Kordia antarctica: one gene and its partner. Each later gene encodes a partner of the first gene's protein in a complex. Links are inferred from orthologs where the notes say so. Each region holds a gene or a part of one and is shown on either strand. Other genes may lie near its edges.

Region 1 (16,881 bases):
AAATTTCTTTTGCTTTTATTAGGTTTTCATATGCTTCAGGGAAAAGTTCCTTTGCAGTATATGTTTTTCCTTTTAATTCGAATAAATACGCTTTTCCTTCAACATCGTTATAATAATCAGCGATAATAATGCCTTTATCAATGTAAAATAATGCAGAATCTAGCTTTTTTTCAGCCTGATACGCTTTTGCAATAAACATATGATAATTGATATAATTTTCTACATAATTAATTGAATCTTTTTCGATTAACTTTTTTTCTTCAATAGTAGTAATGGCTTCTTTAAAGATTTTCTTAACTTCTGCATAATTTTCAAGTTCTAAACCCAAAATCTCCATATTTCCATTAATATGAATAAGTTGTGAGGTTCTTTTATTACGCTGTGCAACTCCGTATGTGTCTAGTAAAATTTGACCCGCTTTGTATTTATTGCCCAATTCTATTTCGGTTGTTGCTATTGCTAATTTTGTTTGAATATAACGTGCGCTATCCGCATCATCAGAAATATTTTGCAATGCTTTTTCATATTCAGACATCGCATCGTTGTAAATTCCTCTACTTTGGTAAAACTCCCCTAAGTAATAATGCGCGCGATATATGTGTACAGAGTCATTCATAGTTTTTGCCTTATGAAAATACTCCATCCGAAGTTCTATCATCGAATCTATTTCAATTCCTTGATATGTTAATACAGCTTGTTCTGCTTCATCAAGAATTATTGTGATGTCTTTATTGGCTTCTTCTTGTGAAATAGTATCCGCACAAGAAAATGCTAAAAAACTAAGCAAGCATATGAGTAAAAAACGATTCATATTTATAAATTATATCCTTTTGAGAAATATACTTTTTTTACAATTAGGACAAAGAATTATCTGCCCTTTTTTTATGGGATTCCGCAATTGTACTATAAGAAACCCATTTATAATAGAAATAAACCCTTTATATTCTTTTTTAACTTCATTTTAAGAAATAAAGTAGCAACTATTTCTTCAAAAATTCATAAAAAGACATCAAATTATGATCCCTTTTTCAATTACAAATATCTGATAAACAATTTATTAGTACAAACACCTCATTATTGAATCACGTATTTGTACGTTAAATCTTTCCATTTATTGTTTATAAATTTGACATAATTATTAATCATAACAAATACTATCATGGCTGGAAAGAAATTTAACAACAAATCAAAAAATTACATCAATGTAACTTTATTAATTCGTCAAGGGACAAATATTCAAAAGCCTTCTTTAGAGCAGAAATTCTCTTTAGATGCTGGAGAATCTAAATTTGTAGAGTATGGAAATGCAACCAATATTTTCTTGAACGGTTTGGTACTTGAGTATAAGGATAAATCATCACAATCGCTTACAAATGCAAGAGAAGAAGTGATTGCTACAGGAGTTGCACCAACTTTTGATTGGGTTTTAAATACACATAGTGTTATTACCATCAACAGTACAAACGGATTGGACATTTCTGCGAGTAACTAAAAAAGTAAAAGCGGCATTTTCGTATTGAAAATGCCGCTTTTTTATGTTTTGGGTTTTGGGAATTTAAACGCAAAAGGTGTATCTCAATTTTTAAATCATTTAATTTTTTAATTAATTTAACTACTTCTTCAAAAAAGAAACTACGTTCTCCTCTATTCTGTCCATAATATTTGAAACATCGCCTTTTACAAAAGTTTCTCCTGTAATATTCTCATACAATTCTATATAACGCTCAGAAACTGAGTTGACATATTCATCGCTCATCAAAGGAATTTCTTGTCCTTCTTTTCCTTGAAAATCGTTACCAATTAGCCATTGACGGACAAATTCTTTCGATAATTGTTTTTGTGGTTGTTGCTTTTTCTGCAGTTCGTTATACGTATCCGCATAGAAATAACGGGAAGAATCTGGTGTGTGAATTTCGTCAATCAATACAATTTTTCCTTCTTTAGTTTTACCAAATTCGTATTTTGTATCAACCAAAATCAAACCTCTTTCTTTGGCGATTTTTGTTCCTTCTTTAAATAATAAATAGGTATATATTTCTAATAGAATATAATCTTCTTCAGAAACAATTCCACGAGAAAGTATATCTTCACGAGAAATATCTTCATCATGTTCGCCCATTTCTGCTTTGGTTGCTGGCGTAATAATTGGCGAAGGAAATTTATCATTCTCAATCATTCCATTCGACATTTCCACGCCGCAAAGCATACGTTTTCCCGCTTTATATTCACGTGCTGCATGACCTGACATATAACCTCTAATCACCATTTCCACCTTAAAAGGTTCACACGCGTGACCAATAGCAACATTCGGATCTGGCGTTGCAATCAACCAATTTGGCACCAAATGTTCCGTAGCTTTCATCATTTTAGTGGCAATCTGATTTAAAATCTGCCCTTTATACGGAATTCCTTTTGGCATCACAACATCAAAAGCTGACAATCTATCAGATGCAATCATCACAAGCAAGTCGTCATTAATTGTATATACTTCGCGTACTTTTCCTGTGTATTTTGCTGTTTGCCCGGGAAAATTAAAATTCGTCTCAGTAATCGTAGTGCTCATTGTTTGTTGGGTCTATTGTGATTTGTTTATTCGTTAATTTGCTTTTCTGTTAATTCAGTATTCGTGAAAAAACTTCTTAAATCAAAAATCAGCATTCGTTAATCGTTATTATTTGCTTGGTATTAGGTATTAGGTATTAGGTATTAGGTATTAGGTAAAAAAAACATTTATAATTAAAAATTCCTCATTAAATTTCCAAAACGTCATTTCGAGTGATTTTCACCAGAAAATTGTATCGAGAAATGTTATGTTATTCTAAATGTTCTAGAAAACTTTTCACTTTTCACTTTTCACTTTAAAATTTCACATTCAACATTTATAATTTCTAATTAGTATGTTCAATAGTTCGATACGCTTCAATCACTTTTTTCACAAGTCTGTGACGCACAACATCTTTATCGTCTAAATAAATAATTCCAATTCCTTTGACGTCTTTTAGTACTAATAACGCTTCTTTCAAGCCAGAAGTGACGCGTCTTGGTAAATCAATTTGTCCAGGATCGCCTGTCAACATAAATTTTGCATTTTTTCCCATACGTGTCAAAAACATCTTCATTTGCGCATGTGTTGTATTTTGAGCTTCATCCAAAATTACAAACGCATTATCCAACGTACGACCACGCATAAACGCCATTGGCGCAATCTGAATAGTTCCGTTTTCTATATAATTGGTTAATCTTTCTGGCGGAATCATATCGCGCAAAGCGTCATACAAAGGTTGCATATACGGATCTAACTTTTCTTTTAAATCGCCTGGCAAGAAACCTAAACTTTCGCCAGCTTCTACTGCTGGACGTGTTAAAATAATTCGCCTAACTTCTTTATTTTTCAATGCTCTAACAGCCAAAGCAACTCCTGTATACGTTTTTCCCGTTCCTGCTGGACCAATGGCAAAAACCATATCATTTTTCCCCATCATTTCCACCAACTTTCGTTGATTTGCCGTAATTGCTTTTACTAATCTTCCATTGGTTCCGTGCAACAAAACTTCTCCACTTTCGTTGGAAGTATCATAATCTTTGGAACTTTCGCTAGTTAACACACGTTCAATGACATTTTCGTCAATTTTGTTGTACTTGCTAAAATGTTCCATTAGCATGTTCAATCGTTTGTCAAATTCTTCTAATAAGACTTCATCTCCGTAGGCTTTTATCTTGTTTCCTCTTGCTACAATTTTGAGTTTTGGGAAGTATTTTTTTAGCGATTCTATGTTGGTATTTTGTTGACCAAAAAACTCTCTTGGACTGATCTCAGAAAGTTCAAAAATAATTTCGTTCAAAAGCGACTGGTATTAAGGTTATATTTCCGTTTTGTTTTTTTAGATTTGCATAGCAAAGTTACCATTTTTTATAGATTAAATTTAAAGAAATATCAACAATTCGCCAATGGCAATTATAACTTTAACAACTGATTTTGGGGAGAAAGACCATTTTGTGGGCGCAGTTAAAGGAGCTATTTATAGTGAACTTGATGATATTCGCATTGTTGATATCTCACACAGCGTAGATCCTTTTAATATTACGGAAGCGGCGTATATTATACAAAATGCGTTTAATAGTTTCCCGAAAGGCAGCATTCATCTTATCGGAATCGATTCTGAGTTAAACCCTGAAAATAAGCATATTGCAGTAAAATTGGACGGTCATTTTTTCGTCTGTGCTAATAATGGAATCATGAGTTTGATTGCTTCTGAGATTCTTCCTGAAAAGATTGTAGAAATAAATATTCACGACAGAATCGAGACAAATTTCCCAGTTTTAGACGTTTTTGTGAAAGTTGCGTGTCACATTGCGCGCGGCGGAACCTTAGAAGTTATCGGGAAAACAATTCAAGAAATAAAATATTTAACAGGCATTAAACCTGTCATAAATAATGACGAATCGCAAATTATTGGAAACGTGATTTATATTGATAATTATGGAAACGTTGTTACCAACATCACGCGAAAAATAGTAAAAGACGTCGGAAAAGGGCGTGATTTCGAGATTTCGGCGCGTACTTACAAATTCAAAACGATTCACGAACGTTACAGCGATGCTATCAATTTTACAGTAGAACGTCACAAACGTGAAGAAGATGGCAAAAAATTAGCGTTGTTTAATTCTGCAAATTTTTTAGAATTGGCCATTTACAAAAGCAATCCGCATACAGTTGGTAGCGCTTCTAGCCTATTTGGATTGCGATTTAGAGATACGATAACTATTAATTTTTTATAAAATTATGTTTATACGAATTGTAAAAATGAGTTTTCACTCGGAACACATTCCTGAATTTTTGGCAATGTTTGATGAAAAGAAAGAATCGATCAAAAATCGGGAAGGTTGTGAGTTTTTAGAGTTGTATCAAGATAAAACAAATCCTGAAATATTCTTTACATACAGTCATTGGAAACATGTCGATAACTTAGAAGCATATCGCAATTCAGACTTATTCAAAAACGTTTGGAAACAAACAAAAGCCATGTTTAACGACAAACCTTTTGCTTGGAGCGTTGATAAATTAGTGAGTTTATCGAGTTAATATCAATTTTATAGTAATCCGTTGTGCATTTCAAATTCAAAAATATGATAGTAACGTCAGTTCGAGTGATTTTGAGGCACGAAAAATCGTATCGAGAACCTGTTTAGTGTAAAAAATTCTATTCTCGATACAAATTTTACTCATTTTCAATCGTAAAATTCACTCGAATTGACGAATTTTATCAAAAAGCACAACGGTTTATATTATAATTGCAATACAAATACTAGAATCCATTCCGCATCGTTAGTGAACTGTGCGCAACAACAATTGTTACTAAAAAGAAATCAATGCTAGCCATACTTCGAAAAGAAATCAATTCCTTTTTTTCCTCATCTATAGGATATTTGGTGATTGCCTTATTTTTAATTCTCAACGGATTATTCTTATGGTTTTTTAAGAGTGAATTCAACATTCTCGATTACGGATTTGCAGATTTAACACCATTTTTTACCTTAGCACCTTGGATTTTTATCTTTTTGATTCCTGCCATTACGATGCGAAGCTTTTCAGAAGAAAAACGTTTAGGAACACTTGAATTACTATTAACAAAACCAATTTCAGGTTGGGAAATTGTACTTGGAAAGTATTTTGGCGCGTTTGTTTTAATTCTTATTGCGTTGATTCCGACGTTATTATACGTTTTTACCGTGTACAGTTTAGGAAATCCTGTTGGAAACTTAGATGTCGGAAGTACGCTTGGCTCCTATTTTGGATTGTTATTCCTAATTGCTGCCTACACAAGTATTGGCGTATTTACATCGACGCTTTCGCAGAATCAGATTGTGGCGTTTATTGCGGCAGTTTTTATCTGTTTTGTACTATATTTTGGGTTTGAAGGAATTGCGAATGCGGCCGTTTTTGGCGATTTTAATCTTACGATAGAAAAACTAGGCATGAAACGTCATTTTGATAGTATTGCACGCGGCGTAATTGACACACGAGACGTAATTTACTTTTTAAGTGTAACCATATTCTTTTTATTTCTAACCGTAATTCAATTAAAAAAACGATAAGCTTGAAAAAAGAAACTCATACTAAAAAAGAAATCCACGTTAGTGTTAAGATACTTTTAGTCCTTATCGGATTAATCATTCTGAATGTAATTGCAGGAAGCGTATTTACACGTTTCGATCTCACACAAGATAAACGGTATACTTTATCAGAAGCTTCAAAAGAAACGATTTCAAATGTAAATTCTCCTATTACAATTGATGTTTTTCTGAAAGGCGATTTTCCTTCCGATTATAAACGTTTGGCAACTGAAACCGAACAATTATTGGCAGAATTTTCAGCATATAATTCAAATGTGAACTACAATTTTGTAGATCCAATCAAAGAAAATGCAGAATCTTTTTTGAATGAAAACGGAATGCCTCCAACTTTTATTACAGAAGAAGCAACCAATAAAATTTCGCGCGAAAGCGTGTATCCGTGGGCAATTGCCAATTATGGAACTAAAACTGTCAAAATTCAGCTGTATAAAAACAATCTTGCAAGTTCTTCATCTGAAAAAATTGCAAGTTCTGTGCAACATTTAGAATATGCGTTTGCAGATGCATTTACAAAATTAACCTTATTAGAAAAACAAACTATCGCAATTTTGAGAGGAAATGGCGAATTGGAAGATGTGTATATTGCTAGTTTTTTACAAACACTAAAAGATTACTACAAAATTGCTCCTTTTGATTTAAGTGCGTTTCCCGACAATCCTGAAAAGTCGTTGGAAAACTTAAATCGTTTCGATTTGATGATTGTTCCAAAACCAACAGAAGCATTTTCAGACGAAGAAAAATATGTATTAGATCAATATACTATGAATGGCGGAAAATCCTTGTGGTTGGTAGAAACTGTACAAGCCGAAATGGACAGTTTGTATAGCGAAAATGGCGCATCACTTGCATTTCCAAGAGATTTACGCTTGAACGATTTCTTCTTTTCATACGGTTTACGAATCAACCCGAAACTGGTAAACGATGTGCAATGCGCACCAATTATGATGGCAGTTGGCGAAGGAAATGATACTCAATTTTTACCAATTCAATGGCGTTATAATCCGTTAGTAAAACCAGCTTTAAAACATCCAATTACAAATAATACGAATTTGGTAAAGTTTGAATTTGCCAATCAGATTGATACGTTAAAGAATAATCTTAAGAAGACAATTCTACTGAAAAGTTCGGCAGCATCAAAACTAGAAGGCGTTCCAAAACCAATTTCTTTGTCAGTCATTGAAAACGAACCAACACTAGAAACCTACGAAGGAAAAGGCAATCAAAATTTGGCGGTTTTAGTTGAAGGAACATTTACATCGATGTATAAAAATAGAGTCAAACCATTTCAACTTTCAATGGATAAATTACAAGGCGAATCTAAAATGTTAGTGATTGCAGATGGCGATGTTATCAAAAATCAAGTTACACGCGGAAGACCGCAAGATTTAGGCTTTGATATTGCGACAAAACGTGAATATGGAAACAAAGAATTCCTATTAAATTCGGTAAATTACCTTTTAGACAATAATGGACTTATAAACATTCGATCTAAAGAATTAAAATTAGCATTTTTAGATACTGAGAAAGTACTAGAAGAAAAATCGTACTGGCAACTACTAAACATTGGACTTCCGCTTGTAATACTCGCAATTTTTGGCTTTGTATTTACCTATATTCGAAAGCGTAAATTTGCGAAATAGTTGTTAATAAGTTTCCTTTCTTTACAACTACAATTGAGATATATTTGTAAGAATATTGAAATGTGATTCTTCAGGCATAAATTTACAGCCAAAAAAGCTATGTAATTTAGTTCGAATGAATTATTTTTGAACATTAAACAGAACACAAACACATGAAATTTATTGTATCAAGCACATATTTATTAAAGCAGCTTCAAGTTTTAGGAGGCGTAATTAATAATAGTAATACCTTACCTATTTTAGATAATTTTCTTTTTGAACTGAACCAAAATGAATTAACGGTTTCTGCTTCAGATTTGGAAACGACAATGTCTTCAAAATTAGATGTAGAATCTGAAAGTGAAGGAAATGTTGCAGTTCCTGCGAAATTATTATTAGATACTTTAAAAACGTTTCCAGAGCAACCATTAACGTTTGTTGTGGAAGATAATAATACAATTGAAATTAGTTCTAATCACGGTAAATACGCGTTGGCATATGCTGATGGCGCTGAGTTTCCAAATGCAGTTGAGTTAAAAGACCCAAGTTCAACAACAATAGCTGGACATGTACTAGCAACTGCAATTAGCAAAACAATTTTTGCTTCTGGAAATGATGATTTACGACCTGTAATGAGTGGCGTATTTTTCCAGTTTTCTCAAGAAAATTTAACGTTTGTTGCAACAGATGCTCACAAATTAGTGAAATATCAGCGTACAGATTTAAAAGCTTCACAAGTTGCGGAATTTATTATGCCAAAGAAACCTTTAACACTGTTAAAAGGAATTTTAGCCGGAAGCGAAGACGACGTTGTGATCGAATATAATGACAGTAATGCAAAATTTACGTTTGATAAAACTGTTTTAATTTGTCGTTTGATTGATGGAAAGTATCCAAACTACGAAGCGGTAATTCCAAAAGAGAATCCAAATAAGTTAGAAATCAACAGAAATCAATTTTTAAATTCTGTGCGTCGTGTTAGTATTTTCTCTAACAAAACAACACACCAAATTCGTTTAAAAATTGCTGGCGCTGAATTAAATATTTCTGCGGAAGATATTGATTATTCAAACAAAGCAGAAGAACGTTTAACATGTGATTATCAAGGTGATGACATGCAAATAGGCTTCAACTCACGTTTCCTAACAGAAATGATTAACAACTTAACTTCGGATGAAGTTTCGTTAGAAATGTCGTTACCAAACAGAGCTGGAATTTTAACACCAATTGATGGTTTAGAAGAAGGCGAACACATTACAATGCTCGTTATGCCTGTGATGTTGAATAATTAAGAATAAGAATTCTTTATATAGAAAAATCCGTTATACTAGTTGTATAACGGATTTTTTCATTCCTGCGAAAGGTAGGAATCTATTTGCCACGAATTTTAGCTTGATTATCGGCACGAGTTGAAAAACTCGCGCTAGCGTTTGTGTTTTCCATTTTTATTAAATGATTAAAAATATTGCTTCAAACTGTTCTATATCTAACATTCTAAAAATCTAACTAATCTAACTAATCAAACTAATCTAAGAAGTCTAAGAAGTCTAAGAAAGTCTAAATTAAAGTAATTTAAACGACATTGGATAATACGGTTCATTTCCATTACTAACTTTAATCGCATTTATAATTGGCATTATAAACAATAATATTCCAACGGTTAGTAACAATAATAATCCTAATCCAAAAACAAGAATTAACGGAATACTTATGATTCCATAAATTATCATACTCAATTGAAAGTTTACAATTTGTTTTCCTTGTTCGTCCATTTCGTGTACATCGTTTTTGTTGCTTGCCCAAAGAATTAAGGGAACTATTAGACTTCCAAAACCTATAACGAAACTTGATAATTGACTTAAATGTGTAATTACCATTAACTGATTATCTTTTCTTCTCATGATTGTGTGTTTTATTGATTGATACTTATGTGACGGGGATTTTCATATTTTGTTACACTTTTATTTTTTGATTGTGCTTCAGGAGCAATTTTAAAAGAATACTAACCAGCGATTTATGTATGAAAAAAATTGATCCTACTAAGTATACAATTAACCATTTGTTGTTTCAATCTATTGTAATAAGCATCATTTTTCATTATTTCAACTGTTTAAGTGTTAATTACGGTCTTACCGTAAGCGATTGAGGATTCATTTTTATACTTTCTTACCTAATCAAAACTATATATCATGTTAAAAAACATTTTGAATCTTGATGGTGTTAAAACACTTGACAAAAAAGAACAAACAGAAATTAACGGAGGTATTAATTGCGCTTGTATCTATTGGGATACTGCTCGTGCATGGTGGGCATGTTGCTAATTCTATTTTTTACAAACTAACTTTGTTACGTTTAATTAAACTACTGATAAATTTTTGAAATTTTATCAGTAGTTTTCTTTTCTTCCTCACCTTATAGTTCGTGTTTAGATAATTTTAGCAACTAATTAAGCAAACAGTATCTGCGATGAGATGACGTTTTTTTATGCTTCAAACTAAAAACATTATCCTTATTTTTGCAGAAATTCATTTTAATATGATTCCAAATGATACAATTGTAGCTTTGGCAACACCTTCTGGAGCTGGCGCAATTTCAGTAATTCGAGTTTCTGGTAAAGAGGCAATTACGATTTGTGAACCAATTTTTAAATCGATTCGAAATAAAAAATTGAGCAAGCAAAAGTCGCACACCATACATTTAGGTCATATTATAGATGAAAATCGGTATTTAGATGAAGTTTTAGTGTCTTTGTTTAAAGGTCCAAATTCATACACAGGTGAAAATACGATTGAAATTTCATGTCATGGTTCTGTGTACATTCAGCAGCAAATCATTCAATTATTACTACGAAGTGGTTGTAGAAACGCGAATGCGGGAGAATTTACTTTGCGTTCATTTTTGAATGGAAAACTAGATTTATCTCAGGCAGAAGCTGTTGCAGATTTGATTGCGAGTGATTCGGAAGCTTCACATCAATTGGCAATGCAACAAATGCGTGGCGGATTTAGCAATGAAATCAAAAACCTGCGTGAAGAGTTATTAAACTTCGCTTCTTTGATAGAATTAGAACTCGATTTTGCGGAAGAAGATGTTGAATTTGCAGATCGCACGCAGTTTAAAACCTTAGTAAAACGAATTCAATTTGTTCTAAAACGTTTGATTGATTCTTTTGCGGTTGGAAACGTGATCAAAAACGGAATTCCTGTTGCAATTGTTGGCGAACCAAATGTTGGAAAATCTACCTTATTAAATGCGTTGTTAAATGAAGAACGTGCCATTGTTTCTGAAATTGCTGGAACAACGCGTGATACCATTGAAGACGAATTAATTATTGAAGGAATTTCGTTCCGATTCATTGATACCGCTGGAATCCGAGAAACCAAAGATGTTATAGAAAGTATCGGAATTCAGAAAACATTTGAAAAAATTGAGCAAGCGCAAGTTGTGGTGTATTTAATTGATAGCTCACAATTAACGGCGGATAGTTTAGCATTGTTAAAAACTGAAATCGGGAAAATTCAGAATAAATATCCTCAAAAACCATTAGTAGTTGTTGCCAATAAAATTGACACGCTCAAAACGACTCAGATTGAAGAATTACAAGCTGAAATTGAAAACATTCACTTGCTTTCTGCCAAAGAAAATATTGGTGTAGAACAATTAAAAACGAAACTCGTTTCTTACGTAAACACTGGCGCATTAAGAAACAACGAAACAATTATTACCAACACGCGTCATTACGATGCTTTACTAAAAGCGTTGGAAGAAATTGATAAAGTTCACTTCGGATTAGAATCTGGATTATCTGGTGATTTAATGGCGATTGACATTCGCCAAGCATTATTTCACTTCGGAGAAATCACAGGAGAAATCACCACGGACGATTTACTTGGTAATATATTTGCTAACTTTTGTATTGGAAAGTAATTACCATCTTTCCATTGTTCGGTAACTAATCGCTGTTTCTGTTTCGCCTTTTCGTAATGAACCGTATTTTTCACTGATATATTGTTTGTAAAACAACTTAAAATCATTAAGGTTAGCTTTCCAATTTGAGTCTTCTGAAATTTGAAATTCTTTTATAAAATTATCGCTATGCTCAGGAAACTTATAAAATCGATCAAAATCTTTACGTAAAAGATCTAAAATTTTCTCTTCGCTATTTCCTTGAAGTCTGTAATTATGCCAATTCACAGCTATTTTATCTAAGTCTCTAAAGTTCCCGTAGAAGCTATGACCTTGGTTTTCTAACCATTCTCTTAATTTTCCTTCTGGTAAATTATTTTCTTTCTCAAAACTCATTTTATTCCAAGTTTTTTTAAAGTCTTTCCAAATACTTCTATTGTAATCTTTATATGATGGCAATTCTACTGCAAATTGACAAATTCTATCAAAAAATTTATGTGCTAAATATACTTCACTGTCACGCAAACTACTAACGCTTTTAGTTGATGTAAAAGCAATACGGATGTCGTATTCCTTTTTATCAAAACCAAATTTTCCTCCTTGACCACTGGAAATTCCTTTAAATAATAAAGCTTGACTTTCTTTTGTGAGTTCTTCAACATCTGTAATGACCAATAATCCATGATTAACTTTTTCAAAGATCTTAATCCAATCATTTTCACCATTTTTATTTGAATTTGCAGCACCAATGAAAACACTTTTCTGTAAATTCAAATCAGCTTCTTTTTTATAAAATTCTTGTAATTCCTTTAACCAATGCGCTTTTCCTGTACCACGTGAACCTAAAAATAGAATCGAAAATCTTCCTGGATTTGTTATAAATGAATTTAATTTCTGAACTGCTTCTCTTCTTTTTCCTATTTCTGTTTTAAATAAATCATTCATTTTGTCCATTTTTGCGTATTTTATGTAAAATTATGCGTACAAGTTAGGGAATTAAGTTTATTAATCATTTTTACCATGTTGTTGAATTAAAAAAACATAAACATGAGAAAAAAGAAAATTAAAAAAACCGAACACTGCTTGTTACGTCAATGGGAAAGAAATATTCCTGATTCATTATTAAGCAAAGCAATGTCATCTATTAACTTAGATAAAGACAAAAAGGTAATAGTAACACCTTTGTTCTTCAAACGAAAAAATATTGAATTCACAAAGAATTCATGTTTGATTCTAATTATAAAAGAGCAAAAACTAATAACTGTTTATCAGAAACTATTCAAAAATTGTTTGTTTAAAAGAGACAAGAATGATTATGAAATTTTAGTTTAAAAAATTCTATATATTCATTAAAAATCCTACTTTTAACTGCGTAAATAATACCAAATAATGCACATCTTAAAAATAATTCACGGCTATCCGCCAAACTATAATGCAGGTTCAGAAGTGTATAGTCAATCTATATGCAATGAATTGTCCAAAAATCATAGGGTTTCTGTTTTCACAAGAGATGAAAATCCTTATGCGCTTGATTTTGAGATTCGAAAAGAGAAAATCCATAGAAATTTAGACATTTATTTTGTAAATAATCCGCAAGGAAAAGACGGATATCGTCATGAAACGTTAGATCAAAATTTTGCAGAATTTATCAAAAATATTCAACCAGATATTGCACATATTGGACATCTAAATCATTTGTCAACAGGAATTATAGATGTATTGAATGATTTCAGTATTCCAATTGTATTTACATTGCACGATTTTTGGTTAATGTGTCCAAGAGGTCAGTTTTTAACCAGAAGTATCGGAAAAGATTGCAACCATAATTTGTGTGATAAGCAAGAAGATAAAAAATGTGCAACCGATTGTTATCAAGTATATTTCAGCGGGAAAAAAGAAGAAGAACAACAAGATATTGATAGTTGGAGTAATTGGGTTCATCGTAGAATGAAAGAAACAAAAGCAATTATACCAAAAATTGATCTATTTATTGCACCTTCAAACTATTTACTAGATCGATTTGTACATGATTTTGAAATCCCAAAAGAGAAAATAACTTATCTAGATTATGGATTTCCCGCGAGTTATTTACATCCGACAGAAAATACAATACCTAAAGAAAACTTTACATTCGGTTATATTGGCACACATATTCCTGCTAAAGGCATCAATCAACTCATTGAAGCATTTAAATTGGTTGATAAATCGGCAACACTTAAAATTTTTGGGCGTGAAAAAGGACAAGCTACTAAAGCTTTGAAAATAATGGCTGCAACTAGTAAAAATAAAATTGAATTTTTGGGCGAATACATGAATGAAAATCTTGTAAAAGAAGTCTTTTCAAATGTAGATTGTATTGTGGTGCCTTCAATTTGGGGAGAAAATTCGCCATTGGTAATTCATGAAGCGCAAGCTTGTAAAATTCCTGTAATTACAGCTGATTTTGGCGGAATGAAAGAATATGTACAACATCATGTAAATGGACTATTATTTGAACATCGAAATGTGACTTCTTTGGCAGAACAATTAAATTTCGCTGTGGCAAATCCTGAAAAAATGAAACAATATGGAAATAAAGGTTATTTGTATTCAGACGATGGAAAAGTTCCTGAAATTAAAACACATTGTCAAGAATTGGTAAAGATTTATAATCATTATGGTATGACAAAAAATTTCTGGAGAATTACCATTGATACAAATCCTGAAGATTGCAATCTAAAATGTATCATGTGCGAAGAACACAGTCCGTATAGTAATTTTATTGATACACTTTACAAAGAAACTGGCGTTAAAAGAAGGCGCATGGCTTTTGAGACTGTGCAAGAAATTTTTGCCCAAGCCGCTAAATTAGGCGTTACAGAAATCATTCCATCTACGATGGGCGAACCTTTATTATATAAGAAATTTGATCAAATTTTTGAGTTGGCAAAAGAATATAATATTAAAATCAACTTAACGACAAACGGAACGTTTCCGAAAAAAACAGTCTTAGATTGGGCAAAATTGATCGTTCCTAATACAAGTGATGTGAAAATTAGTTGGAATGGCGCAACTGCTGAAACTTCAAAAGAAATCATGAAAGGAATCGATTTTGAGCAAGCGATTCAAAATGTTAAAGAATTTATTACATATCGTGATCAGTATTTCAAAAAAACAGGCTATTTCTGTCGTGTAACATTTCAGTTGACATTTATGCAAAATAATATGCATGAGTTATCAGATATTATAAAATTAGCCGCTTCACTTGGTGTCGATCGCGTAAAAGGTCATCAACTTTGGGATCATTTTGAAGAAATAAAACAGCTTTCTATGCGAGCATCTTCTGATAGTATTTCGCAATGGAATTTGTATGTAGGACAAGCGCATACAACTGCTGGAAACTTTCGAAAACCTAATGGAGAAAAAGTATTACTAGAAAATATTGTTCCAATTTCCGAAGATGAAAAAATGGAAATGCCCGAAGATGCTGTCTGTCCTTTTTTAACAAAAGAATTATGGATTTCTGCCACAGGAAAAATTTCTCCATGTTGCGCGCCAGACAATCTAAGACAATCGTTAGGTGATTTTGGAAATATAAATGCTACTTCCGTAGAAGAAGTATTAAAAAGTAAAAAATACCAAGATTTAGTCAAAAATTACAAATCCAAAGAAGTCTGTAAAACCTGCGTCATGCGAAAAACTATGGATTCATGAAACATTCTACAATTACAAATTCAATCTGGAATTTCAGAGATGCAAATACGCACAATCCAATTATTAAGGAAGGCTTTCTATTTAGAAGTTCTAGTTTTTCATTAATACCTAATAAAGAGTCCATTAATGACTTATTAAAAGAAAAAAACATAACTACAATCATTGATCTTCGCGCAGATAGAGAACTTTTAGCAAATCCATATTCTGGAACTATTTTAACAAATATTAAGTACATTCATGCACCTTTTGATCCGTGGAATCAACCTGATTGGTTTCAAAAAAATCATCAAATTGGAACAAACGAAGAAATTGCATATCGCTTTTTCACAATGTGTTGCAAACGTTCTGTAAAACAAGTTGTTGAGACGATTCTTGAACAAAAATCTGGCAATATCGCCATTCATTGTCACGCAGGAAAAGACCGAACAGGAATCATTTTTGCACTATTTCATTTGTTAATTAATTCGTCTTTGGAAAATATTTATGTAGATTATTTAGCAAGCGAAATGGACACTACTATGGACAAAATTGCTATTACGCTTGATATTATTGATGATGAAGGCGGAATTGAATCGTATTTGCATTCATGCGGATTGACAGAAAATAAACTTACAAAACTAAAACACAAGTTGCTAGATGAATAAAAAAGATTCTTTAAAATCATTTTTTACGGAACATTGGAAATATTTGGCAGTAAGCACAGCTTGTAAACTGAATATTTTTGATGTTTTGGCTGAAAAAGGAAAAACCGCCATAGAAATTTCTCAATCGCTTTCTTTACACAAAAAAAATACAAAAATATTGCTAGATGCGTTGTATGAAATTGAGTTTCTCTCGCATGAAAATGATACATATATACTCACTGAAAATTCTATTTATTTGACTGAAAATCATTCTGAATCATTAAAATATGCGTGTATGCATTGGGCAACCGAACATTTAACAACCTGGCAAAACCTAGATTTTTCAATTCGAACTAATAAAAGTGCTTTCGAAGATCAATTCGGAGCTTCTTATTTTGATTATTTGAACCAAGATGTGCAAAAACTAACAGATTATCACAAAGCGATGAACGCATATGCAAGAGATGATTACAAAAAAATAAATCATGTAATTGATTTTAGTATTCACAAAAGTATTATGGATGTTGGCGGTAGTTATGGCGCGCTACTTCAAACAATTAAACAAAACAACATTAATGTAAAATGTTACTTATTTGACTTAGATTTAGTGATAGAAAGTCAAGAAAAACGAAATGATATCACGTATATAAAAGGTGATTTTTTTGAGAGAATTTCAACCTATTCAGAAGCAATTATTTTATCAAGAATTTTACACGATTGGAATGATGAAAAAGCAATTAAAATACTAAATAATACATTTAAATCCTTACCAGAAAACGGTTTTTTATATGTCATTGAAAATTGTTCCGATAAATTAACGACAAATCTATCACTATTGTCTTTGAATATGTTGGCGGTTTGTGAAAGTTACGAACGTTCCTCTCTTGAATACATTTCATTAGCAA
Region 2 (16,773 bases), 2.7 Mb from region 1 along the record:
AGGAAACAAGTTTATGGAAGTAGTAGGAAACTCTACAACAACATCATTAGCAATTCCAATATCAGATCCATTTGCTCCAATTTGGGTAGCAGTTACTGCCAAAGGTGGAAACGGATGGGAAACATTGCGCACAAATGCTATAAACTACTTAGGAAGCGGATTGTTCAATTGTCCATTGGCTAAAGATTTATCAGTAGCAACTATAAATAACTCAGCAACAGATTTTGAAACAATTTGTAATACAAATCCAATTATTGTTTCTGTTGATTTACAAAATGACGGAACTGATCCACAATCCAATTTTGCAGTTTCTTACCAAATCGGGACAGACCCAATAGTACAAGAAATGTACACGGCAACTTTAGCTTCTGGAGCTACAGACACATTTAACTTTACAACAGCAGTAACATTAACAGCTAATGGTGACAGGATTTTACGTGTATGGACTTCATTAGCTGGTGACGAGTTTACTAACAATGATGAGAAAACATTAAATTTCTATTCACAAGTAAATGGTACAGCAATAGATTTTACAGAAGATTTTGAAAATGGTGCATTACCTGATGGTTGGTCACTTGACAATCCAGATAGCGCAAGAACTTGGCAAGCAAGAGCCAATGTTCTTGGAGTTGACGGAAACTCAACAAGTACAACTTTTGTTGACGGTGCAAACTATACAACAAGAGGTCAAGAAGATACATTCACAACAGAATATTTTGACTTAAACTTTAATGGAACTGCCGAATTAACATTCGATTTAGCAAAAGCACAATGGTCAGCAAGTTACAACGATGCTTTACGTATAGAAATCTCTATTGATTGTGGTACTACATACACACAAGTATATTTTAAAGATGCACTTGATTTAGCAACTGTTCCTTATACAAATTCAGCTTGGGCACCAAATGCCGCTGCAAACTGGAGAACAGAAATTATTGACTTAACTCCTTTTGTGGGAGAAAACATTTTAGCAAGATTTATAAATATTAACGATTACAGTAACAGTACATTTATTGATAATATCGTTTTAACAAAAACATTATCCGTTGGCGAAAATGCATTAGAAAAAGCAATTTCTATGTATCCAAATCCTGCGAAAAGTAATGTAGCTGTCATTATTAATACAACTATTGGAAACACATACGAAATTGAACTACTAAATAGCTTAGGACAATTAATCTCTAAAATTGAAGAAACACGTTTTAGTGCAAGAGCACAACAAAACTTAGATGTTTCTAAATACGGAGCAGGATTGTACTTTGTGAAAATTAAAGTAGGCGATCAAGTAGTAACGAAAAAGCTACTTGTGAACTAAAGAGTAACACCAATCAAACCAAACTATAAAAATCCTGAGAATGTCAAATTCTTGGGGTTTTTTCTGTCTAAAAGTTATCCATAAGATTTGATGATACTTTATTGCGGAACGATTTATAATTCTTATCAAAACCAACTTTAAATTAAGAGGTTTCTAGCATTTTAAACCAACTTGAAGCTACAATGTTATGTGAATAAAAATGAACACTTAAAATGGCTTTAAAACGAAAAATAATGTTGCTGAGGTGAAGTTTGATTGAAAATGATTCTACCAAGTTTGCTGAAGTAAACGTATTTCAAAAAAAAATGTCACTCCTGTTTTTAGGAATGACACTTTTTGATGATTCTATAAATTGCTGCTTTCGCAGGAAATAACAATTACTTGAAAAACATTACTCCTTAATATCTTCCATCTTCATTGTATTCTCAGGAATCTTTAAAGAAGTTTCAAAATCTGGAAAATACGCAATAATAGTTCCTGTATCTTTCATTTCTTTAGCTTCCACAAACGTCCATTTCTTAGTCGTTTCATTATAAAAACCAAGCATATAACTTGTAGATTTAATGCGCTTATCTTTCATACGCATCTGATTGTAATTTTCTACATAACAACGGTATTCTCCTTGTTCTTTTACAACATCTGAAACTGATTTTGTTTCAACTTTTTCATACGCAAAACCATTGGCTTTCATTTGTGTAAATGTAGTTTTCAAATAAGATTCCATTACATCTGCGCCACCAGCAGCATCTAAAATATTTGGATGCGTATACGTTAGCAATGTTTTAAAATCTTCTTTTAAGGTGGCTTCAGTAGCTGCTTTTGCATCACGCGCTGCGCTTGCTTTAAGACCTTTCATATCTTGTGAAAACACCTGTGTAGCACAAAATACAAATAGAAGGAAAGTGATTTTTTTAATCATAATTAATAGATTTTTAGAATATTAAATTTTTTATACCAAACAAAAAACCCAAAATCGTGCCATTTTGGGTTTCTTGAAATTTTATATGTGTATTATTCTTTTGTCTTTTTAGCGTTTTTAGCATTTTTCATGGCTTCACCAATTTGATTACTTGCTGTAAAACTAGCAACCATATCATTTAGCATCGTACTTCCTGCTTGTGGCGAATTTGGTAACAATATTAAATTACTATTTGTTGTTTGACCAATTGCTTGCAAAGTATCATAATGTTGTGTTACTACAATTAAGGCAGAAGCTTCTTGCGAATTGATTCCAACTTTGTTCAAAACCTCCACAGATTCTTCCAAACCACGTGCAATTTCACGACGTTGATCTGCAATACCTTGTCCTTGTAAACGCTTGCTTTCTGCTTCCGCTTTTGCTTTTTCAACGATTAAAATACGTTGCGCGTCTCCTTCATATTGTGCCGCAGTTTTTTCTCTATCAGCCGCATTAATTCTATTCATCGCTTCTTTTACTTGCGCATCAGGATCAATATCTGTTACTAAAGTTTTAATAATATCATATCCGTAGTCTATCATCGCTTCATTCAATTCAGATTTTACAGCAATGGCAATATCATCTTTACGTAAGAATACATCATCCAAAATCATTTTTGGAACTTCGGCACGTACCACATCAAAAACATACGATGTAATTTGATCGTGCGGATAATCTAACTTATAAAAAGCATCTTCTACTTTGTCTCTAATTACTTTATATTGAACAGAAACTTTTAAACGAACGAATACATCATCTTTCGTTTTTGTTTCGATAATAACGTCCAATTGTTGAATTTTTAAGCTTAATCTTCCAGCAATTTTATCAACTAGCGGAATTTTAAACTGTAATCCAGATTGACGAATGCTGCCAAAACGACCAAAACGCTCCACAATAGCAGCGGTTTGTTGTTTTACAGTAAAAACAGAAGAAATTAAAACGATAACTAAAAGAACAATAGCTACGATTAGAATGGGATTAAATGGCATAATTTTGAAGTATTAAAATGTTAGTGTGACTAAAATAATTTTTTTTTGTGTAAAAAAGGATACTTTTGACAACTTTAATCTAAAGTTTATTTCTAATGAACAAATTCCTTTTTCAGCTATTAGTAGTTGCAACACTACTTTTTGTTACAAATTCTTTTTCTCAAAGTCGTTATAATGATTACAATCGATTCGGAATTTCAGCCGGAATTCATCAATTTGACATCAAAACGAATGACTTGGTAACTACCAAATCTACTGGCTTTCACGGCGGATTGTCAACCCGCGGAACTGTAGCAAGAAGTTTTGATATGATTTATTTTTTAAACTTAAATCGACATGAAGTAAATTTTGTTGGAAGAGAAAACATACTTGCAATAACCGAAGAAATTCCGTTTAAACTATTAGCGGTAAAAATTGGCTTGTTGGGAAGTTACAAAATTATGGAGAAACATTTAAGTCTTGAATTTGGTTCTGCATTGCAACTTTCTGATAAATTTGAGTTTGAAAGTACATTTGACGACTACATTTTAGAAGGCTACGACACATTTACAGCAAAAGATGCACGCCAAACATCGCGCATAAATATTTTGGGAATCATTGGAATCTCAGCAGGATTTCAATCATTTAAAATATCGTTTCAATACGAATATGGAATTTCCAATTTTCTAAGCAAACTCGAAGCAGATCAAAAAAAATTAAAAGGAAACACAACACAGTTAAGTGTTTTAGCGACTTTTTATTTGTGATTAGATATTAAAAAAGTGTCAATTGACACTTTTTTAATATCTAATCATGCTGAACTTGATTCAGTATCACACTTACTTTGATGCGATTCTGAAATAAATTCAGCATGACATTTATGATTTAAAAGCAGCAATTTCAACTCTTCTATTTGCTTTTCTACCTTTACTAGTTCTATTTGAGGCTAAAGGTTTTGTTTCTCCATAACCTTTAGCAACCAAACGAGAAGATTTGCAACCTTCTTTTACCAAAAGTTCCTTTATCTTATCAGCTCTTTTTTGTGATAATGCTACATTCAATTCTTCACTTCCAACAGAATCTGTATGACCAGAAATTTCAAAAAATAAATTATCAGGAGCTTTCTTGATAATACTACTTATAGCAATAATTTCTTTGCTATAATCTCCAGCTAATTCATCTGTACTACTTTTGAAAATTAGGTTTTGTGTATGCTTTTCAAAAAAATTAAAATCTTCTATTAATGTATTTTCAGAAGAAGAAACTTGCGTTGAACTTCCGCAGGAAATCAATAAAAAACTAAGAATTACGAAACATCTTTTCATACTATATCATTTCAACAACCTTTTGAATCCGCTTGATGGTTTCCTGTTTTCCAATCATAAACATAATTTGAAACAAATCAGGTCCTTGTAATGCGCCAACTAATGCCAAACGCAATGGTTGCATTACTTTTCCAAAACCAATTTCGTTGCTTGTAATCCAACCTTTAATATCGGTTTGAAGGTTTTCTACGGTGAAATCTTCTATTGGTTCAACAATCTGTATCAATTGCTGTAAAATCTCGCTTGTACCTTCTTTCAATGCCTTTTTAGATGCTTTTTCATCGTATTCTTGTGGTTCAACGAAGAAAAAATGACTCAAATTCCAAAAATCACTCACAAAAGTGGCTCTTTCTTTAATCATTCCGACAACTAATGCAATATAATTTACATCAATTCCAACCAATTCCGCTTGACTTTTTTGAAAAGCTTCCGCCAGACTTTCGTCAGATTGTAATTGCATATATTGCTGGTTGAACCATTTCATTTTATCAATGTCAAATCGAGCGCCAGCTTTATTAATTCGCTCCAATTCAAATGTTTCAATCAACTCATCTAAACTGAAAATTTCTTGTTCTGTTCCAGGATTCCACCCTAAAAATGCTAAGAAGTTTATCATTGCATCATTAAAATATCCTTCTTCACGGAAACCTTTAAAAGTTTCGTCTCCTTTTTGATCATTCCACTCAAGTGGAAATACAGGAAAACCAAATTTTGCACCATCACGTTTGCTTAACTTTCCTTTTCCAGTTGGTCTCAGAATTAAAGGTAAATGTGCAAATTCAGGAGCTTCCCATTCAAATGATCTGTATAATAAATAGTGCAATGCTAACGACGGCAACCATTCTTCTCCACGAATTACATGTGTAATTTCCATTAGATGATCGTCTACAATATTTGCCAAATGATAGGTTGGCATTCCGTCACTTTTAAACAATACTTTATCGTCTAAAACGTTCGTGTTAACTTCAACATCTCCACGAACAATATCTTTTAAATTTAAAATTTCATCTTCTGGCGATTTGAAACGAATTACATACGCTTCTCCAGCTTCTAATTTAGCATTTACTTCATCTTGCGTAAGCGATAACGAATTTGAAAGCTTCAATCGATTGTGCCAATTATAGATAAACGTTTTTCCGTTTGCTTCATGATCTTTTCTGTGCGCATCCAACGTTTCTGCGGTATCAAATGCGTAATATGCATGTCCTTTTTCTAATAATATATCTGCATATTCACGATACAAATGTTTGCGTTCACTTTGCTTATAAGGACCAAACCCGCCATCTTTCATTGTGCCTTCATCAACAGTAATTCCGCACCATGATAATGCTTCTGTAATATATGCTTCTGCGCCTTCTACAAATCTGTTTTGATCGGTATCTTCGACACGTAAAATAAAATCTCCGCCATGTTTTTTGGCAAACAAATAGTTAAATAAGGCAGTTCTTACGCCTCCAATATGTAAAGGTCCAGTTGGACTTGGTGCAAAACGAACACGAACTTTTTTAGTCATAAATAATAGTATCTGGTTATAAAGTGCAAATGTAATATTATTTTTCCTTTAAAATTAGGTGTATAAAGCGGAGTTATTTTTTTAATAAGCAAAATAGGATATACAAGTATAAGAGCATTTTAAATCTCGATTATCGAGTAAAAGTGAAACCCTCAAAGTTTTTAATTTTGAGGGTTTCGGGTAATCAGCAAATATGAGAAAAAATGCTATTTTTTACAAGAATTCATTATAATTCTTGAAATTCATTACTTTTTAATAAACTTTTCTGTGTGATTGATTCCTGAAGCCGTTGTTACAGTTACAAAATACATGTTAGCACTTAATCTTGACACATCAATTTCTGAAACTTCAATGGCTTTACTTTGAACCAATTTTCCAGTTATATCTGTAATTTTGTATGATACAATAGTTTCATCTGACTTAAATCGCAATACATCTGAAGTTGGATTTGGATACATTGTAAAGTCAACTAACTCGTTATCATCTCTTCCTAAAGTTCCTGTATTTGCTTCTCCCATTACGAATAAAGAACGGATATGATCTTTTACTTCTTGTGTAAATACATTCATTGCTGGCGGCGAATCACTTTCACTGCTAAATGTAATTTGGTACGACCAAGCTTCATCATAACAACTATCGCAACATGAGCCAACATACAATCCAATTACATACAATTTGTTGTTTTCAAAAGTATAGTTAGGAAATGTTGTTGTTAATCCCCAAACTGGATTTGTCGAAGTTGGCAATTGATTGTTAAATCCACCAATATTACTAGACCAAGCAAATGAATCTGGCGCCATATTTACAAAATCAATTGGCTGTGTTATTGGGTAACTTGCTAATTCATATACAAACCAGTTGTATTGATATCCGTTGTTTTGCTCTGCGCAAATATCTCCAACTAATACAGTATCATCTGTAGTAGCAATACTATTTATAGAACCTGTTAATTGTTGAGGATTTCCTTGGTGTAATACACTAATACTTAAGTTTTGATCTAATTTAGCTTGAAGCGAAATATCATCAATTGCTAAGTCGTTTCCATCGCCTAAGCCATCTTCTTTTAAGTGAATTTTAATGTCTAACACATCTTGATCGCCTTCAAAACATTCTGAAATTTGTTGCCAATCGCAAGGATCGTCACTATTTGTATCAATGGTAATCCATTCTGATAATTGTCCGTTAACTTCTAAGCGAATTTCTGGTTTTATATTGAATGTACATTGTGGTAAATCTTTAAAGTTTGCACAGAATTTATAATTTTTTTCAGGATCAATCGTAACGGTTTGTTGCCAAATAACGGCAGTTGTTCCAGCTGGTTGTGTAGTTCTTCCATTAATTAATAAGAAATCGGTATTCGAGCCATATTGAGTCGGATCAACACATGCAGAATGATCTGTAACTGTTGTTCCAAAAATGCTTGCATCGTCAGATACATTGTATACTCCAGGATATAAACTTGCGTCTTCTGTATAATCGCTACCAAATCCTCCAGCACCATTTTCAAAGTTTCCATTTTCTACTAAGTTGTCACCTTCACAACAAAAAGCACCTTCATCATTTGGTTCGCCACCTTGTGTATCACAATCTTGAATACAAATATTATCATACCCATATTCTTCAATTGGATACGAAGTTAAATCTAAGTAAAAACGAATTCCACCAATATTGCTAAGTAATGTGTTCCAGTCTGTACATTCCAATCCACTGCTCATAACCCATTGTCCATTTGCGTTTGAAGGCAAATCGGCACCTTCGCAAATATCAATTGGCGCACAAACGTGCACCCAACCTTCGCCTTCAGCAATAGATACATTGGCAACAAAAGTTGCTGCTGCAGTTGGACTTGTTGGCGATCCGCTGTAAATAATTAATCGTGGAGATAATGGTGTTCCTAAGTTTCCATCGTTGATAACTTTAAAATCCCAACACAGGCATTTTCCATCATATTCGCGCCAATCGCCGCCATAATCTACGTCGTTGTAAATGTATGATGAACCAGAAGCATCGTATGAATGTAAAAAGAAATCGTCAGCGTTTCCGCTTGGTCCAGGACTGTCTACTGTACTTGCGCCAGCGGCAACGCCGTTCCAGTTAGAAATGTTTTGTTGACTAAAATCTTCGCAGAATTGTCCAAAGCTTACTCCACAAACGAAGAGTAAACATAAAGTAAAAATGTTTTTCATAATGTAAAATGTTTAAGTTTATATTTTTTGTTTCAAGGCAAAGATGCGCAAGTATCAAAAAATAGGGAAGAAGCAAAGCACCGAGATTGCAAAAGTGTTTTGCCTTAAGGTTTTATGTGAAAACCGTACATGTTACAGGAAAAACACCCTAACAAATGGACTACAAAATGAAATTCAAATTATTTGAAGTATATGCGTGTATAGACGAGTCATAAAAATACAAGCATAGCATTAGCTACGGTTTTATTTTTTGAAGAAGTATAAGCGTGGTAGAAACTAATTATTAGTTTTATTTTGTGGTTTATTTGGTAGTAGAAATCATTTCACTTGGAATGCGTTTATTCATCACTTTGAACCATAATGGAGGAATTAAAGCCAATATCATTGAAGTTGGATAACCATATGGCATTTGCGGACTTTCCTCGTGGCAATCTAACAATTGATATTTTTTTGAAGCTTTATAATGATGATCGCTGTGACGCGTGAGTTCATACAAAACAATGCGTCCGATTGTATGATTGGAGTTCCATGAATGAACTTCACGAACACGCTCATACCGACCAGAAGGCAGTTTTTTTCGGAGCAATCCGTAGTGTTCTATATAGTTGATGGTTTCAAGCAGTAAAAAGCTTACAATAGCACTTCCAATCACAAAAATAAATCCGATACTTCCAAAAAAATAGAAAATAGTCGCCAGATACGCAACTTGTAAAACTGTAAACCAAAACATATTATTTTTAGGCGAGAAGAATGAAAATTTTTCACGTTTGCGTAAGTCTTTCTGAATTTTCCATGCTTTTCCATATTGTCTGATTGTAGAGGTAATCCAGAAAGAATATACAGCTTGATTGTATCGAGCAGTTGCAGGATCTTCTTTAGTTGCTGCGTGTAAATGATGTCCAAAATTATGTTCCACAAAAAAGTGCATATATAATGATGGTAATAACAGCAATTTTGCCATAATTTGTGCTGCTTTCGTTTGTCTGTGACCAAGTTCGTGTGCAACATTGATTCCGTTTGAACCTAATACAATTCCTGTGGAAAAGATCAATCCGACCAATTCGTAAGTTTCATACATTCCCGTGGAAACGTTGAATACTGTTATTAGCAACAATCCAAAAACAATAGGAATATTTAAGTATAACAACCAATCAAAAATAGGATTTGTAGATTTTTTTGTTACTTCTTCAGGCGACAAATTTGCTTTACTTTGAGAAAAAATCAATTCCATAATCGGAATTATTCCAAAGGCATAAATTAGCGTTAAATATGTGTAATATCCGCCTAAATACAAAGCTATAAAAGCAACTAATGGCGTAGAAAAAGCCGCTACATATTTCAAATCTTTCATAAATTCAGTTCTTAATTTGAAGTTATTCAATGTACTGTTTTTTTTGTTTAAATGGAATTTAGTAGCTGAAATGTACTAGCAAACGAACACTTGCTCAAAAATCTTACAGAATCTTTAACAAGTCTAATACAAGAATAATTGCGCAAATATGTTATTTTTATCAGTTATATGAAGAATGCATATCAAGAAATACAAAAGAAGCTTGGACAATTTGTAACGAAATACTATACAAATGAGCTCATCAAAGGTGCAATACTGTTTTTCAGTATCGGACTCTTATATTTTATCATCACCTTATTGGTGGAACATTTTCTATGGCTAAACACTGGCGCAAGAACAGCTTTATTCTGGATTTTTATCTTGGTGGAATTGGCGCTTTTCGCGAAATTTATTGTGTTTCCATTGATAAAATTGTTAAAGCTACAACAAGGAATTAGTTTCAAAGAAGCATCTACAATTATCGGAAATCATTTCCCAGAAGTGAACGATAAGCTGTTGAATGTTTTGCAATTGTCTGAAACGTCTCAGGAATCTGAATTACTTTTGGCAAGTATTGAACAAAAATCGGAAGAATTACAACCAATTCCGTTTCAAGTAGCGATTAACTTTAAGAAAAACGTCAAATACATAAAATATGCAATTCTGCCATTGGCAATTGTGTTGTTCGTGTGGATTTCTGGAAACAGTTCGCTATTTAGCAAGAGTTATGAACGTGTAATCAATTACAAAACAGCGTATGAACCGCCTGCACCTTTTCAGTTTATAGTCGTAAATGATACATTGCAAGCTATTGAAAATCAAGAATATAAATTGCAAGTTCAAACCTTAGGTGATGTTATTCCGGAAGAAGTTCAAATTACGTTGGGCGATGAAACCTATTTTCTTCAAAACAAAGGAATTGGAACGTTCGAATATACATTTGCACAACCAAAAGAAGCAACAACATTTACGTTAACGGCGAATGAAGTTACTTCAAAACCGTATATATTAGAAGTTGTAAAAGTTCCGTCATTAGTGAACTTTCAAATGGTGTTGGATTATCCTGCATACACAAAACGTAAAGATGAGGTTTTAAAAAGTACTGGAAATGCGACAATTCCCGAAGGAACAAAAGTTACTTGGGAAGCGAAAGCAAAACAAACGAATCAATTAGAATTAATTTCTAGCGATAGTACATACGTTTTTAACAAAGAAGAAAATGATTTTAAACTAGAAAGAATAATTTATCAAAAACTTGATTATGAGATAAGTACAAGTAATTCTGAACTTAAAAACTATGAAAATTTAAGTTTTAATATTAGTGTAATAAAAGATGAATATCCTAAAATGGATTTGCAATCCAAACGTGATACAGTAGATCAACGTACATTATATTTCTTAGGTCAAGTTTCAGATGATTACGGATTGAAACGTTTGCAATTAGTATATTTTCCATCGGAAAGTGCTCAAACCAAAACTAGAGAAAACATTCCGATTAATGCTTCCAACATTGATCAATTTCAATACACATTTCCAGGAAATCTTCAACTTACGAAAGGCGTAAACTATGAATTCTATTTTGAATTAACAGATAACGATGGAATTCGTGGTGGAAAGAAAGTAAAAAGTGAAATCTTCAACTATCGAAAACTTACCGATAATGAACTAGAAACGGAACAATTACAACAACAAAACGAGACAATTCAAGATCTAGACAAATCGTTGGAAAAACTTCAAAAACAACAAGAAGAACTGAAAAAGATTTCGAAAAATCAAAAAGAAAAGAGTGAATTGAACTTTAATGATCGTAAAAAGCTTCAAAAATTCTTGCAACGACAAGAACAAAATGATCAAATGATGGAGAAATTTTCTAAGCAATTGCAAAAGAACTTAGAAGAATTTCAAGAAGATGAAACAAAAGAAGATGAAGATAAAGAGTTACTGAAAGAACGTTTAGAACGTCAACAAAAAGAATTAGAAAAGAATGAAAAGTTGATGGAAGAATTGAAGAAACTCGCTGAAAAAATAAGCGAAGAAGAACTTTCTGAAAAACTGGAGCAACTCGCAAAAAAACAACAAAACAGCAAAAAGAATTTACAGCAAATTGTAGAATTGACGAAACGCTTTTATGTAACGAAAAAAGCGGAAAAGATTCAAAAGGAACTTGCTGAACTTGCGAAAGAACAAAAAGAACTTTCAGAAAAAAGTGGTGATGAAAACACCAAAGAGAAGCAAGAAGAGCTCAATAAAAAGTTTGAAGATTTGCAAAAGCAAATGGACGATTTGGACAAAGAAAATGAGGAACTTAAAAAGCCAATTGATTTAGAACGTAAAAAAGAAGAAGAAGAAGACATCAAAAAAGAGCAGGAAGATGCTTCTGATGATTTAGAAGAAAGTGAAAAATCTGAAGCAGAACAACAGAAAAGCGATAAACAAAAAAGCGCCAAAAGCAAACAAAAGAAAGCTGCTCAAAAAATGCAGCGTATGAGTAAAGCGATGCAAAGTTCTATGCAAATGAGTGGCGAAGAAGGCATGAAAGAAGACGCAGAAATGTTGCGCCAAATTTTAGATAATTTGGTTTTATTCTCGTTTGATGAAGAAAAACTAATGAAAGGTTTTCAAGAAATTGACAACACAAATGCGAGTTATGCATCCAAGTTAAAACGTCAACAAGAACTTCGAAAAATGTTTGAACATGTAGATGATAGCTTGTTTGCATTGTCGTTGCGTCAGCCAAAAATCTCGGAACAAATTAATGGAGAAATTACAGATATCTATTTCAACATTGACAAATCAATGGAGTTATTAGCGGAAAACAATGTATATCGCGGTGTTGGAGCGCAACAATATGCACTAACTGCTACCAATAAACTTGCCGATTTTCTAAGTAGCGCATTGGACAATATGCAACAAAGCATGGGACAAGGTCAAGGACAAGGTTCTTCTGGAATGGGACAAAGTGGACAAAACCAAGGGCAAGGAAAAGGGTTTCAGTTGCCTGATTTAATTCAGTCGCAAGAAGAATTGAACAAGCAAATGAAAGAAGGAGCAAAGCAAGAAGGTCAAGGAAAAGATGGAAAAGGCGGTAAGAAAGATGGCAAAGAAGAAGGCGAATCTGGTAAAGGTGGAAAAGACGGTAAATCCGGAGAAAATGGTCAACAAGGTGGCGGATCTGGAAGCGGCGATGAAGATTCTTCAGGAAAACTATATGATATTTACAAACAACAACAAGCGTTGCGCGGTCAATTAGAACAGCAATTAAAAGATAAATACGGCGAGAAAATTGACAATCCACAAGCGAAAGAATTGCTAAAGCAAATGGAGCAAGTTGAAACGGAATTGCTAGAAAAAGGGTTCAATGATGAAACGATGAAAAAGATGATTGAACTCAAGTATAAATTGCAAAAACTGGATAAAGCTGCCTTCGAACAAGAAAAAGAAAACAAACGAGAATCTTCCTCAAATCGCAAGGATTTTACCAATACTACAAACGAGAAAATGCCTGATGTTAGACAGTATTTCAATCAAATTGAGATATTAAACAGACAAGTATTACCTTTGCGCAATAATTACAAAAAGAAAGTACAAGAGTATTTCAAGAAAAAAGATGATTAGTTTTAACTATGAAACCCAATTTGAACTTCCAAATGAAGCGCAAATTGAATACTGGATTCGCAAGGTAATTGCATCGGAAAGTAAGCGTGAAGGAGAAATCAATTATATATTTTGTGACGATGCATATTTGCACAAACTTAATGTAGAATTCCTCAATCATGATACGTTAACTGATATTATTAGTTTCGATAATACTGTGGGAAACGAATTACACGGAGACATTTTTATTTCAGTAGAACGTGTTGCTGAAAATGCGAAAGATTTTGATGTTTTGTTCGATGAAGAACTCAAAAGAGTCATGGTTCACGGTGTATTACATTACTGTGGATTTAAAGATAAAACTGAAGAAGATCAGGCTGAAATGACAGCAAAGGAAAATGAAAAACTTGAAATGTTCCACGTGGAACAATCGTAAATATCACTTAGAATACTTTCGAAAATTATATAAAAGTAAAGAAATTCAATCGTTAAGATATGTTTGAAAATGAATATGATGTAATCGTTGTTGGAGCAGGACATGCAGGTTCAGAAGCCGCAGCTGCAGCCGCAAACATGGGAAGCTCAACGTTACTTATTACAATGAACTTGCAAAACATTGCGCAAATGTCTTGTAATCCCGCGATGGGCGGAATTGCCAAAGGACAAATTGTGCGCGAAATTGATGCACTTGGTGGATATAGTGGAATTGTTACCGATGCATCTGCGATTCAATTTAAGATGCTAAATAAATCTAAAGGTCCTGCAATGTGGTCGCCAAGAGCGCAAAGTGACCGAATGCGATTTGCAGAAGAATGGCGTTTGAAACTAGAATCAACTGAGAATTTAGACTTTTATCAAGAAATGGTAAAAGGCTTAATCATTGAAGGCGGAAAAATTAAAGGTGTAAAAACTTCTTTAGGATTAGAAATAAGATCGAAAACTGTTGTCTTAACTAACGGAACTTTCCTAAACGGATTGATTCATATTGGAGATAAAAACTTCGGTGGTGGAAGAGCAGGAGAAAGAGCTGCCACAGGAATTACGGAAGAATTAGTAGCACTTGGGTTTGAATCGGGAAGAATGAAAACAGGAACGCCGCCACGAGTTGATGGACGTTCGTTAGATTATTCCAAGATGATAATTCAACCTGGAGATGCAATTCCAGATAAGTTTTCATACTTAAAAGAAAGTAAACCTTTAGTAGAACAACGCGCATGCCACATGACACATACAAGTACTTTGGTGCATGATTTATTGCGTGAAGGTTTTGACAGATCGCCAATGTTTAACGGAAGAATTCAATCGGTTGGACCAAGATATTGTCCTTCTATTGAAGATAAAATAAATCGTTTTGCTGATAAAGATCGTCATCAATTATTCGTAGAACCAGAAGGTTGGAATACCTGTGAAGTTTATGTAAATGGGTTTTCTACTTCTTTGCCAGAAGATGTTCAATTTAAAGCATTGCGTTCTGTGGTAGGATTTGAAAAGGTGAAGTTTTTTAGACCTGGTTATGCAATAGAATACGATTACTTTCCGCCAACACAATTAAAGCATACATTAGAAACAAAGTTGGTTAACGGATTGTTTTTTGCAGGACAAATTAACGGAACAACTGGTTATGAAGAAGCAGCTTCTCAAGGATTAATGGCTGGAATAAATGCTGCTTTGCAAGTGCAAGAAAGAGATGAATTTATCCTAAAAAGAAACGAAGCATATATTGGAGTTTTGGTTGATGATCTCATCACAAAAGGAACTGAAGAACCTTATAGAATGTTTACTTCTCGAGCGGAATATAGAACATTATTGCGCCAAGATAATGCCGATTTTAGGTTAACTCCAGTTGGACATAAACTCGGTTTAGCGAGTGAAGAAAGATTAAAAGCGATGGAACATAAGAAGACTTCCTCAGATGCTTTTATCCGATTTTTTCAAGAAACAAGTGTAAAACCAGAAGAAATTAATCCTGTTTTAGAAGCTAAAGATTCTGCTAAAGTGAAGCAGCAAGATAAGATGTTTAAGATATTTTCGCGTCCCAATATTAGTATGGATGATATGAAACAAGTTGCTTCTGTTTCTCAATTTATTGAAGAACATCAATTGGATAAAGACGTCTTAGAACAGACAGAAGTTCAGATAAAATATGCTGGTTATATTAACAAAGAAAAGGCAAATGCTGATAAATTAAATAACCTCGATCGTGTCAAAATTCCAAAAGATTTTGAGTATGATGGTTTAACGAATTTGTCTTTAGAAGCACGCCAAAAGTTATCTAAAATACGTCCTGTAAACTTATCGCAAGCATCACGAATTAGTGGCGTTTCTCCAAGTGATATTAGTGTGATGTTAGTCTATTTGAAGAGATAAATTACTAAGTGTTCCACGTGGAACAATCTACATATGAAAATACAATCATTAGAAAACACGCCTGTTGAAGAGATCATAAAGACCTTGAATCTGGCGTTTTCTGATTATTTAATCCCTATCAATTTTACGCTCGATTATGTGAACGAACGCTGGACAGCTTCCGGCGTAGATTACAGTTTGTCGTTTGGTGTTTTTGACAATGAGAAATTAGTCGGGTTCATCATTCATGCGATAAATAGGTATGGAGATTCGAAAGTCGCGTTTAACGCTTCTACAGGAATTATTCCGACACATCGTAGAAAAGGCCTGTTGACGAAATTATATTCAACCGCGATTCCAACGTTAAAAGAAAATGGAATTCAAGTAAGCACATTGGAAGTAATTACAGAAAATGAACGCGCCATTTTAGCATATCAAAAAGTAGGTTTCAAAATTGATCGTCAATATAAATTATACAAATTCAATTGGGAACAAAAAGAAATTGAATCGGAACTCGAAGTTGAAATGAATGCTGATTTCGATTTTGAAACATTCGAACATTTACAAAACTATTTTCCTTCATTAGAAAATCAAAATCATTGTTTGGAAAAGCTTAAAAAAAGTTTAGTTTCGATTTCAATTTTTGATAAAAAAGAAATCGTTGCATATTTAATTTTTCATAAAACTTCAAATAGAATTCATCGATTAGGTGTAAAAGAAAATGATTGGAATAGTTTTGGTGAAATTTTATTTTCAGGGTTGGCATCAGGAAATTATAATATTATAAATATTGACACTAATAATAATAATATTCACAGTTTTTTCAAAAAGATGAAGTTCGAAAATTACATTGATCAATATGATATGAGTCTGGAATTTTGAATTATAAATGATGAATTATAAATTTTGTTTGTTGAATAATTATTAAATAGAATTTTACAGAATAGAGGATTTGAATAACAATTATCAAATCGTTTTAGATTATTAAATAATCAACTTTGAACCTAAAACTTTAAACCTTGAATTTTATAAGTTAATTTGAGATTGACGATATATAAAACATCAATTGTTCCACGTGGAACAATTCAATAAAAAAATAGAAGCAATAAAAAATGGATAACATTACGGTAAAAGATCATTCTGTTTCTGGTGAAGAATTTCAGCTTGTGTTTGACGACGTTTTGGAAATGTACAAAACCGAACCGCAACCAAGTTTGGACAAATTACCTTCCTATTAC

The links.
Region 2: the proteins of mnmE (region 1) and mnmG are in contact, whole or in part, in a solved structure (PDB 9HIP), measured with the Escherichia coli proteins. The link is inferred for Kordia antarctica from one-to-one orthologs.

Annotation. Positions count from the first base shown.
Region 1 is NZ_CP019288.1:687,316-704,196, forward strand. What follows is about bases 9,506-12,485. They hold mnmE (tRNA uridine-5-carboxymethylaminomethyl(34) synthesis GTPase MnmE), read left to right. Parts: upstream 9,506-10,289; coding sequence 10,290-11,681; downstream 11,682-12,485. Other genes in these bases: IMCC3317_RS03080 (DUF4870 domain-containing protein), read right to left, coding at 9,506-9,655; IMCC3317_RS23765 (hypothetical protein), read left to right, coding at 9,944-10,075; IMCC3317_RS03090 (sigma 54-interacting transcriptional regulator), read right to left, coding at 11,682-12,485. Outside these bases: IMCC3317_RS03035 (AraC family transcriptional regulator), read right to left, coding at 1-811; IMCC3317_RS03040 (hypothetical protein), read left to right, coding at 1,160-1,492; IMCC3317_RS03045 (phosphoribosylaminoimidazolesuccinocarboxamide synthase), read right to left, coding at 1,613-2,563; IMCC3317_RS03050 (PhoH family protein), read right to left, coding at 2,889-3,842; IMCC3317_RS03055 (SAM hydrolase/SAM-dependent halogenase family protein), read left to right, coding at 3,949-4,779; IMCC3317_RS03060 (putative quinol monooxygenase), read left to right, coding at 4,784-5,083; gliding motility-associated ABC transporter permease subunit GldF, read left to right, coding at 5,371-6,096; gliding motility-associated ABC transporter substrate-binding protein GldG, read left to right, coding at 6,099-7,775; dnaN (DNA polymerase III subunit beta), read left to right, coding at 7,928-9,046; more of IMCC3317_RS03080, read right to left, coding at 9,317-9,505; more of IMCC3317_RS03090, read right to left, coding at 12,486-12,614; IMCC3317_RS03095 (hypothetical protein), read left to right, coding at 12,708-12,992; IMCC3317_RS03100 (glycosyltransferase), read left to right, coding at 13,050-15,353; IMCC3317_RS03105 (tyrosine-protein phosphatase), read left to right, coding at 15,350-15,997; IMCC3317_RS03110 (methyltransferase), read left to right, coding at 15,990-16,881. UniProt on the Escherichia coli protein: Exhibits a very high intrinsic GTPase hydrolysis rate. Involved in the addition of a carboxymethylaminomethyl (cmnm) group at the wobble position (U34) of certain tRNAs, forming tRNA-cmnm(5)s(2)U34.
Region 2 is NZ_CP019288.1:3,427,965-3,444,737, forward strand. What follows is about bases 13,249-16,120. They hold mnmG (tRNA uridine-5-carboxymethylaminomethyl(34) synthesis enzyme MnmG), read left to right. Parts: upstream 13,249-13,684; coding sequence 13,685-15,556; downstream 15,557-16,120. Other genes in these bases: ybeY (rRNA maturation RNase YbeY), read left to right, coding at 13,249-13,625; IMCC3317_RS14285 (GNAT family N-acetyltransferase), read left to right, coding at 15,590-16,120. Also shown: IMCC3317_RS14230 (S8 family serine peptidase), read left to right, coding at 1-1,315; IMCC3317_RS14235 (hypothetical protein), read right to left, coding at 1,707-2,234; IMCC3317_RS14240 (SPFH domain-containing protein), read right to left, coding at 2,327-3,262; IMCC3317_RS14245 (outer membrane beta-barrel protein), read left to right, coding at 3,358-4,008; IMCC3317_RS14250 (OmpA family protein), read right to left, coding at 4,120-4,566; gltX (glutamate--tRNA ligase), read right to left, coding at 4,568-6,079; IMCC3317_RS14260 (T9SS type A sorting domain-containing protein), read right to left, coding at 6,325-8,265; IMCC3317_RS14265 (alkane 1-monooxygenase), read right to left, coding at 8,567-9,616; IMCC3317_RS14270 (DUF4175 family protein), read left to right, coding at 9,785-13,210; more of ybeY, read left to right, coding at 13,203-13,248; more of IMCC3317_RS14285, read left to right, coding at 16,121-16,417; IMCC3317_RS14290 (class I SAM-dependent methyltransferase), read left to right, coding at 16,648-16,773. UniProt on the Escherichia coli protein: NAD-binding protein involved in the addition of a carboxymethylaminomethyl (cmnm) group at the wobble position (U34) of certain tRNAs, forming tRNA-cmnm(5)s(2)U34.